2 regions of the Streptomyces sp. NPDC046465 genome follow, and region 2 is predicted to be linked to the other one. Evidence: riboswitches for the same ligand, from Rfam matches in the RefSeq annotation. Region 2 holds a riboswitch; the other holds the start of a gene.

Region 1 (4,170 bases), on a different contig from region 2:
GAGCAGTCCGGCCAGCTCGCCCTGCGATCCCGCGTTGGGCTGCAGCGAGACCTTGTCGTACCCGGTGACCTCGGCGAGCCGCTCCTCCAGCTCACGGATGAGCGTGAGGTAGCCCTGCGCCTGCTGGGCGGGGGCGAAGGGGTGCAACTGGCCGAACTCGGGCCAGGTGACCGGCTCCATCTCGGTGGTCGCGTTGAGCTTCATGGTGCAGGAGCCCAGCGGGATCATGCCGCGGTCCAGCGCGTAGTCACGGTCGGCGAGCTTGCGCAGGTAGCGCAGCATCGCCGTCTCGGAGCGGTGCTGGTGGAAGACCGGGTGGGCGAGGTAGTCGTCCCCGCGCAGCAGAGCCTCGGGCAGCGTGTCCGCGACGGAGGCGTCGAGCGACTCGACATCGGCCTCGACCCCGAACGCGCCCCACACGGCGGCCAGTTGCGCCCGCGTGGTGGTCTCGTCGCAGGCGAGGGAGACGTGGTCGGCGTCGACCAGGTGGATGTTGACGCCGCCTTCGCGGGCGGCGCGGACCAGCTCCTCGGCCTTGCCCTCGACGCGCACGGTCAGGGTGTCGAAGTACGCGCCGTGGACGACCTCGACGCCACCGGCCGCCAGGCCCGCGGCGAGCAGCGTCGCGTACCGGTGGGTGCGCCGCGCGATGGACTTCAGGCCATCGGGCCCGTGGTAGACGGCGTACATTCCGGCCATGACCGCGAGCAGCACCTGAGCGGTACAGATGTTGCTGGTGGCCTTCTCGCGGCGGATGTGCTGCTCACGGGTCTGCAGCGCGAGCCGGTAGGCCTTGTTGCCGTCGGCGTCGACGGAGACGCCGACCAGCCGCCCCGGCAGGCTGCGGGCGAACTTCTCGCGCACCGCCATGTATCCGGCGTGCGGGCCGCCGAAGCCCATCGGCACGCCGAAGCGCTGCGTGGTGCCGACGGCGATGTCGGCGCCGAGCTCGCCGGGCGAGGTGAGCAGCGTCAGGGCGAGCAGGTCGGCGGCGACGGTGACGACGGCGCCGATCTCGTGCGCCTGGTCGATGAGCGGCTTGATGTCGCGAACTGCACCGGAGGCGCCCGGGTACTGCAGCAGGACGCCCACGACGCCGCGCTCGGCCACCTCGGCGGGAATGCCCTCGCTCAGGTCGGCGACGATCACCTCGACGCCGGTGGGCTCGGCACGAGTCTGAATGACGGCGGTGGTCTGCGGCAGCGTGTCGGCGTCGATCACGAAGGCGCCGTTCTTGACCTTGCCCATGCGCCGCGACAGCGCCATGGCCTCGGCGGCGGCGGTGCCCTCGTCGAGCAGCGAGGCCCCGGAGGTGGGCAGGCCGGTCAGCTCGGCGACCATCGTCTGGAAGTTGAGCAGTGCCTCGAGCCGGCCCTGCGAGATCTCGGGCTGGTACGGGGTGTAGGCGGTGTACCAGGAGGGGTTCTCCATCACGTTCCGCAGGATGACCGGCGGGGTGAACGTCCCGTAGTACCCGAGCCCGATCATGGAGTCGAGGACCTGGTTCCGGTCGGCGAGGGAGCGGAGCTCGGCAAGCACCTCGGCCTCGGAACGGGCACCGGGCAGGTTCAGCGCCTCGGCGTTCTTGATCACATCCGGCACCGCGGCGGCCGTCAGCTCGTCGAGCGAGCCGTATCCGACCTGGGCGAGCATTTTGGCCCGCGCTTCCGCATCGGGCCCTATGTGCCGCTGCTCGAAGGGAATGCCCTGTTCGAGCTCGGAGAGCGGGATGCGATTGGTGGCAGTCATTGCGGAGGCCTCCTGGTCAGCACGACCTGCGAGGGGTACCCCGGCGCGGGTACCCGGACGGCCTCCCCCTCTGTCATCTCAACCTGAGAGCTTCACAGTCCCGTCTCTCGACAGATCTGCTTTCACCGTCGGTGAGGAAGGGTTCGGAACGTGCCCGCCCGACGCCCGCCCTGCTTTCCAGAGTGACCTCGTCCGTGCGGTACGGGTGCCTGAGAGATTCCGGGGAGGATTTGCTCCTTCGGCGCCCCCGGAAAGTGTTTTCCGGAGAGCTCTCCCGCACGGGGTCAGCAGCCAGAAGCCAGCCTACCAGCGAGGACCATGGCCGATCCCTCGAGTGGCCACCTGCCCCGAAGTGCTCTTTCGTAGTGACTACGAACGAATAAGGATGAGTTGCACCCGATTTCGTCAGGCCGCGACCAGCTGGAGGGCCCGTGCAGACCGACATCGATCCGCGCAACCTGATCGGCCGCAAAGCGTTCGACCGAAACGGGACCAAGATCGGCACGATCGACGAGGTGTACCTCGACGACGCCACCGGCGCCCCTGAGTGGGCGGCCATACGCACCGGCCTCTTCAGCCGCGACGCCTTCGTACCGCTGGAGCCGAGCGAGCTGGTCGGGGACGGCACCCTGCGCATTCCCTTCGACCGTGCCCTCATCAGGGACGCCCCGGACTTCGGAGTCGGCCGCCACCTCTCACCCGAGCAGGAACTCCAGCTCTACCACCACTACGGCCTCGACACGACACCACCGCAGCCCCCACCACCCGACCAGAGCTTCGGCCGCATCGCGGGCACAGAGCCTCCCTGACCCGGCCCACCGCCCCCTTTCGGCCATCCCCTCTCAGCCCAGGTCCCCCACCTCCGCGCGAGCCGCACTGGATACCGCCTCGAGCCCCACCTCAGTGGCAGCTCCGCCCGTCTCCTCCGGCGGCTCCGCGGCGACCAGCGGCAACGGCTCGGCCGGTACGAGATCCGGGTCCTCCGTCCGGAACGTCCGCACCCGCCCCGGCGGCGAGTACGGCGTCTCGAAGCGCACCGTCACCCGCCCGAGGCCGCTCCCCTGCACCCACCCGTGCCCGAACTCGGCATGGCGCACGTCGAGACCGGCCGCCCACCGCCGCTCGGCCGGCGCCACCGGCTCCTCGACGCTCTCCACCGCCTGCTCACCCGGCACCGGCTCCCCCTCCGCACCGTCACCGGCCGCCAGGGCCGTCAGCGCCGCCTCCGCCTCGACCTCGGCGGCCTGGGCCTGGGCGAAGAGGTCCTCCTGCGTGTAGTCGGCGAGGCCGGAGACGCCCACGCCGAGGAGCCGCACCCCGCCCGTGGTATCCACGGACTCAAGCAGCCGCGCCGCGGCCTCCCGCACCACCCCGGGGTCGTCCGTGGGCCCGCGCAGCGTCTCGGACCGGGTCAGCGTCGAGAAGTCGAACCGCCGCACCTTCAGCACGATGGTCCGCCCCGAGTGCCCCGCCGCCCGCAGCCGCTGCACACACCGCTCGGCGAGCCGCGCGACCTCACCCCGGACCCGCACCCGGTCGTGGATGTCCACGTCATACGTGTCCTCGACACTGACCGACTTCGTGTCCCGCTCGGCCACCACGGGCCGCTCGTCGTGCGCGAGCGCCATCCCGTACAGCGAGCCCCCGTGCGCCTTCCCGAGCAGCCGTACGAGCTCGTCCTCGCCCGCCTCCGCGATCTCCTCCACCGTGGTGATCCCGGCCCGCCGCAGATGATCCCCCGTGGCCGGACCCACCCCGGGCAGAATGCGCACCGACATGGGCCCGAGCAGCGCCCGCTCCGACCCCGGCGCTATCAGCCTGAGCCCGTCCGGCTTGGCCTCCTCGGAGGCGATCTTGGCCAGCATCTTGGAGACGGCGAGCCCCACCGACCCGGTGAGACCGGTCACCGCCCTGATGTCCGCCCGCAGCCGCTCCCCCACCGCGCGGGCCGTCTCCGCGTCATCGGCGACGCCTCCCGCCTCCAGATCCACGAACGCCTCGTCAAGGCTGAGCGGCTCCACGAGCGGCGACAGCTGCCGCAGCAGCCCCATCACCTGCTCGCTGACCTCGCGATACAGCCCGAAGCGCGGCACGAGATACGCGGCGTTCGGCGCCAGTCGCCGCGCCTGGCCCATGGGCATCGCCGAGTGCACGCCGAAACGACGCGCCTCGTAGGAAGCGGTGGCGACCACGCCCCGCGGCCCCAGGCCGCCGATCACCACGGCTTTCCCGCGCAGACTCGGCTTCGCGGCCTGCTCTGCGGACGCGTAGAAGGCATCCATGTCCAGATGCAGAATCGTCGGCGCGCTTCTCACATCTCTGATGCTCCCCTATGCCACTGACAACGCGGCCTCGGAGGGCCCCGGAGCCTGTGCGCGAAGGGCCCGGTGCGGAAAGCGCCTAGACGGCCTTGTTGCGGCG
Region 2 (4,170 bases):
CAGCATCTGCTCGACCTGCCCCCCGGTGCCCGAGCCAGCTCGTGCAGGGGAGACCCCATCGCCCGCGGCCGTGCCCGACGCACTCACCCGTAACCGCCCCTTCGCTTCGTGCCCGACTGCCCGAGAACCCGTCGTACCGGGTCATGGAACCAGCTTAAGCGGCGATCCTGACACGGACTTGACGTACGACACCTCAGGCGCCGCGGTGGTAGAAGGGCCGCACCCGTGCGCGCAGCCAGTCGCCCACCGGGTCCTGCGCCACGTCGAGGAGTACCAGGTTCACCGGCCACGGGGCCGGCACCTGGCCGAGGGCGCGGCCCAGCGCCTCCATCGGGAGGTCGCGGGCGTTGCCGTCCCAGGTGGACAGCTCGACGCCGACGAAGAGCGTCGGCTCGTCCGTCTCGACGGACGCCAGGCAGCGGCGGGCCGTGAGGACGACCCCGGCCGCCTCGAACTCCCGTCCCGCGGCGGCCAGGAAGTCCACCGGGTCGTGCTGCCAGTCCGGCTCGTACAGCCGCACCCGGCCGCCGGTGGTGGGGCCGTCCAGCTCGGAGCGGCCGACCCGGCAGAGCTCGGCGACGGCGGCCGGCGGCAGCGGGACGCCGACGGTGCCGTCGGGGTTCAGCGCGATGCCCAGCTGCGGCGGGAGGCCGCGGGCGAACTCAGCGGCGGGCGCCACGGTGTGGCCCATCCGGTCCGCCGCCGCGCCCAGGGCCTGGCGGAACTGCTGTTCGGAGCTGAAGACGGGGACGTACGCCTGGCCCTCGATCTCCAGGGTCGGCAGGTCCAGGGTGCCGCTGTCGGGGCCGCCGCCGTTCGGCAGCGGGATCCACAGGTGGCTGCGGCCGAGGACCTCCACGATCCGGCCGCCCGCCGACTCGGGGGCGCCGAGCGAGGCCGCAAGGACCTCCTCCAGTTCGTTGCCCGGCCATCCTCCATAGGGATGGGCGTGTGCCTGCGCCGGAAAGTCCATCTGTCCAACCCCTGCTCGCGACCGCTCTGCCTGCGGCTCGAACCCTAACGCCGGGGCGCTCAGCGGTCGAAAGTGATCCCCCGCAGGACCTGCGCCGCGGCGCGGTCCAGGAGCACCGCCGAACCGCAGCCGCGCGGCAGATCGCCGCGCTCGGCGGCGCCGACCAGGTGGCCGACCGTCCTGCGGTGGCGCGCGAAGGCGTACCGGGAGACGCCGCGGCCGCGCTCGTGCTGGCCCCGCAGCGCCGTCTCCGCCGGTACGTCGAGGAGCAGGAGGTGCAGGGCCGCTCCGCGCCGGGCGGCCTCGCGGGCGAGCCAGCGGCGCACCCAGGCCTGGGTGCCGCAGTCGTGCACGACGACGCTCGCCCCGGAGCGCAGGGTGCGGCGCAGTCCCCGGTAGTGCGCGAGGCGGACCAGGGGGCGGTAGAGCGCGTACGGCAGCAGGCGCGGCATGCGGCGGGCCCAGCGGTCGCGGGTGTCCTGGGAGTCGATGCGCGGGCCGGTGACGGCCTGCCGCATCAGGGTCGATTTTCCGCCGCCGGGCAGCCCGGAGACGACGACCAGGTCGCCCGCGCCGAAGGTGAGGCGGTGCGGGCTGTGACCGGCCCGTCGGCGGAGGTCGCGGACGACGGCCACGGGAAGCGGTCCGCAGCTCTCCGCGGCCCGCGCGGCGGCCTGCTTCGGCAGCACCACCCCCGCGGCCGCCACCCCGGTGGTCGTGGCGTGGACACTGGTCCTGCTGCGCACCGTGATCGGCCTCCCCATAGCGGTCACGTACTGCTTCCCCAGCAAGTGTAAAGAGAAGGTAATGCGGCACAAGCGCGTCCGGGGCCGCGGCATCCGTGGCCGGTCACGGGTCCCCCTCGACAGAGTCGCGTGCAATGATGTGCGCGCCAACTCCATACAGGCCGTTCGAATCCGCGCGGGAGAGTCCCCGGAACCAGCTTGAGCTGGGTGCCCGGGGCGCCGAAGGAGCAAGCCCCTCCCTTGAATCTCTCAGGCCCCGTACCGCGCGGGCGAGGCACATCTGAAAAGCGGGCCGCCCCGGCGGTCCCACCCAAGGTGCAAGCCGGACGTCTCGAATGACGAGACACGTCCGGCGAACCTCTCAGGTTCCGATGACAGATGGGGAGGATCGACCTCGCCCGTCATGCCCTGGGAGTTCCTTCATGAGCACTGCCCCCCGTCTGACCGCCCTCGACGCCGTGCATCGGTCGCTCGGCGCGACCATGACCGATTTCGCGGGCTGGGACATGCCGCTCCGGTACGCCAGCGAGCGCGACGAGCACAACGCCGTACGCACCAAGGCCGGTCTCTTCGACCTGTCGCACATGGGCGAGATCACGGTCACCGGACCCGAGGCCGCCGACTTCCTGAACTTCGCGCTGGTCGGCAACATCGGCTCCATCGGCGTCGGCCGCGCCCGCTATACGATGATCGTCGCCGAGGACGGCGGCATCCTGGACGACCTGATCGTCTACCGGCTCGGTGCGGCCGAGGCCCCCGAGTACATGGTCGTCGCCAACGCCTCCAACGCGCAGGTCGTGCTCGACGCGCTCACCGCCCGCGCCGACGGCTTCGACGCCGAGGTCCGCGACGACCGCGACGCGTACGCGCTGCTCGCCGTCCAGGGACCCGAGTCCCCCGGCATCCTGAAGTCACTCACGGACGCCGACCTGGACGGCCTCAAGTACTACGCGGGCCTGCCCGGCACCGTCGCGGGCGTGCCCGCCCTGATCGCCCGTACCGGCTACACCGGCGAGGACGGCTTCGAGCTCTTCGTCTCCCCCGGTGACGCGGAGCGGCTCTGGAACGCGCTGATGGAGGCGGGCGCGCCGGTCGGCCTGGTCCCGGCCGGTCTCTCCTGCCGCGACACGCTGCGCCTGGAGGCGGGCATGCCGCTGTACGGGCACGAGCTGACCGCCGGGCTGACGCCGTTCGACGCCGGGCTCGGCCGGGTGGTCAAGTTCGAGAAGACGTCGCAGTCGGAAGCCTTCGTGGGCCGCGGCGCCCTCGCGGCCGCCGCCGAGCGCGCCGAGACCGCCCCGCCGCGCAAGCTCGTCGGCCTGATCGCCGAGGGCCGCCGCGTTCCGCGCGCGGGCTTCCCGGTGGTCCTGGACGGCAAGGTCATCGGCGAGGTCACCTCCGGTGCCCCGTCCCCGACGCTGGGCAAGCCGATCGCGATGGCGTACGTCGACGCGGAGCACGCGGCCCCGGGCACGCCGGGCGTGGGCGTGGACGTCCGCGGCACCCACGAGCCGTACGCGGTCGTGGCCCTGCCGTTCTACAAGCGACAGAAGTGACGCTCGTAGCGTTGTCCCCGCGTGGGACCCGGCTTCCGGCGCACCCGGAAGTGACCCCACGCACATCTGTCCCGTTCCGCAGCACCCACCCGCGTACAGGAGAATTCAGGTCATGAGCAACCCCCAGCAGCTGCGTTACAGCAAGGAGCACGAGTGGCTCTCGGCCACCGAGGACGGCGTGGCGACGGTCGGCATCACGGAGCACGCGGCCAACGCGCTCGGTGACGTCGTCTTCGCCCAGCTCCCCGAGGTCGGTGACACGGTGACCGCGGGCGAGTCCTGCGGCGAGCTGGAGTCGACCAAGTCGGTCAGCGACCTCTACGCCCCGGTGACCGGCGAGATCGTCGCCGCCAACCAGGACGTCGTCGAGGACCCGTCGCTGGTCAACTCCGCCCCGTTCGAGGGCGGTTGGCTGTTCAAGGTTCGGATCTCGGGCGAGCCGGACGACCTGATGTCCGCCGACGAGTACACCGCATTCACCGCCGGCTGACCCATACCGATAGGGATCGTGTGATGTCGCTTCTCAACACCCCTCTCCACGAGCTGGACCCGGACGTCGCCGCCGCCGTCGACGCCGAGCTCCACCGCCAGCAGTCCACCCTGGAAATGATCGCCTCGGAGAACTTCGCTCCGGTCGCCGTCATGGAGGCCCAGGGGACGGTCCTCACCAACAAGTACGCCGAGGGCTACCCCGGCCGCCGCTACTACGGCGGCTGCGAGCACGTGGACGTGGCCGAGCAGATCGCGATCGACCGGGTCAAGGACCTGTTCGGCGCCGAGTACGCCAACGTCCAGCCGCACTCCGGCGCCTCCGCCAACCAGGCCGCCCTCTTCGCGATCGCCCAGCCCGGCGACACGATCCTCGGCCTGGACCTCGCGCACGGCGGCCACCTCA

The links. A riboswitch is a leader RNA that binds a small molecule or an ion and turns the genes downstream of it on or off. The one in region 2 is predicted to bind glycine.
Region 1: it holds a riboswitch for glycine, as region 2 does, so the genes downstream of both, gcvP (aminomethyl-transferring glycine dehydrogenase) here and gcvT (glycine cleavage system aminomethyltransferase GcvT) in region 2, are expected to answer to the same signal.

What each region holds. Positions count from the first base shown of each region.
Region 1 is NZ_JBEYZK010000040.1:8,774-12,943, reverse strand. Features, by position in the region: gene gcvP (aminomethyl-transferring glycine dehydrogenase) at 1-1,749, opposite strand, end outside; glycine riboswitch at 1,937-2,036, opposite strand; gene ABZ953_RS37155 (PRC-barrel domain-containing protein) at 2,181-2,558, shown strand; gene ABZ953_RS37150 (DNA polymerase IV) at 2,592-4,064, opposite strand; gene ABZ953_RS37145 (MerR family transcriptional regulator) at 4,150-4,170, opposite strand, start outside.
Region 2 is NZ_JBEYZK010000006.1:25,413-29,582, reverse strand. Features, by position in the region: gene ABZ953_RS11055 (enhanced serine sensitivity protein SseB C-terminal domain-containing protein) at 1-6, opposite strand, end outside; gene ABZ953_RS11050 (enhanced serine sensitivity protein SseB) at 194-973, opposite strand; gene ABZ953_RS11045 (AAA family ATPase) at 1,033-1,737, opposite strand; glycine riboswitch at 1,886-1,993, shown strand; gene gcvT (glycine cleavage system aminomethyltransferase GcvT) at 2,142-3,275, shown strand; gene gcvH (glycine cleavage system protein GcvH) at 3,388-3,765, shown strand; gene glyA (serine hydroxymethyltransferase) at 3,789-4,170, shown strand, end outside.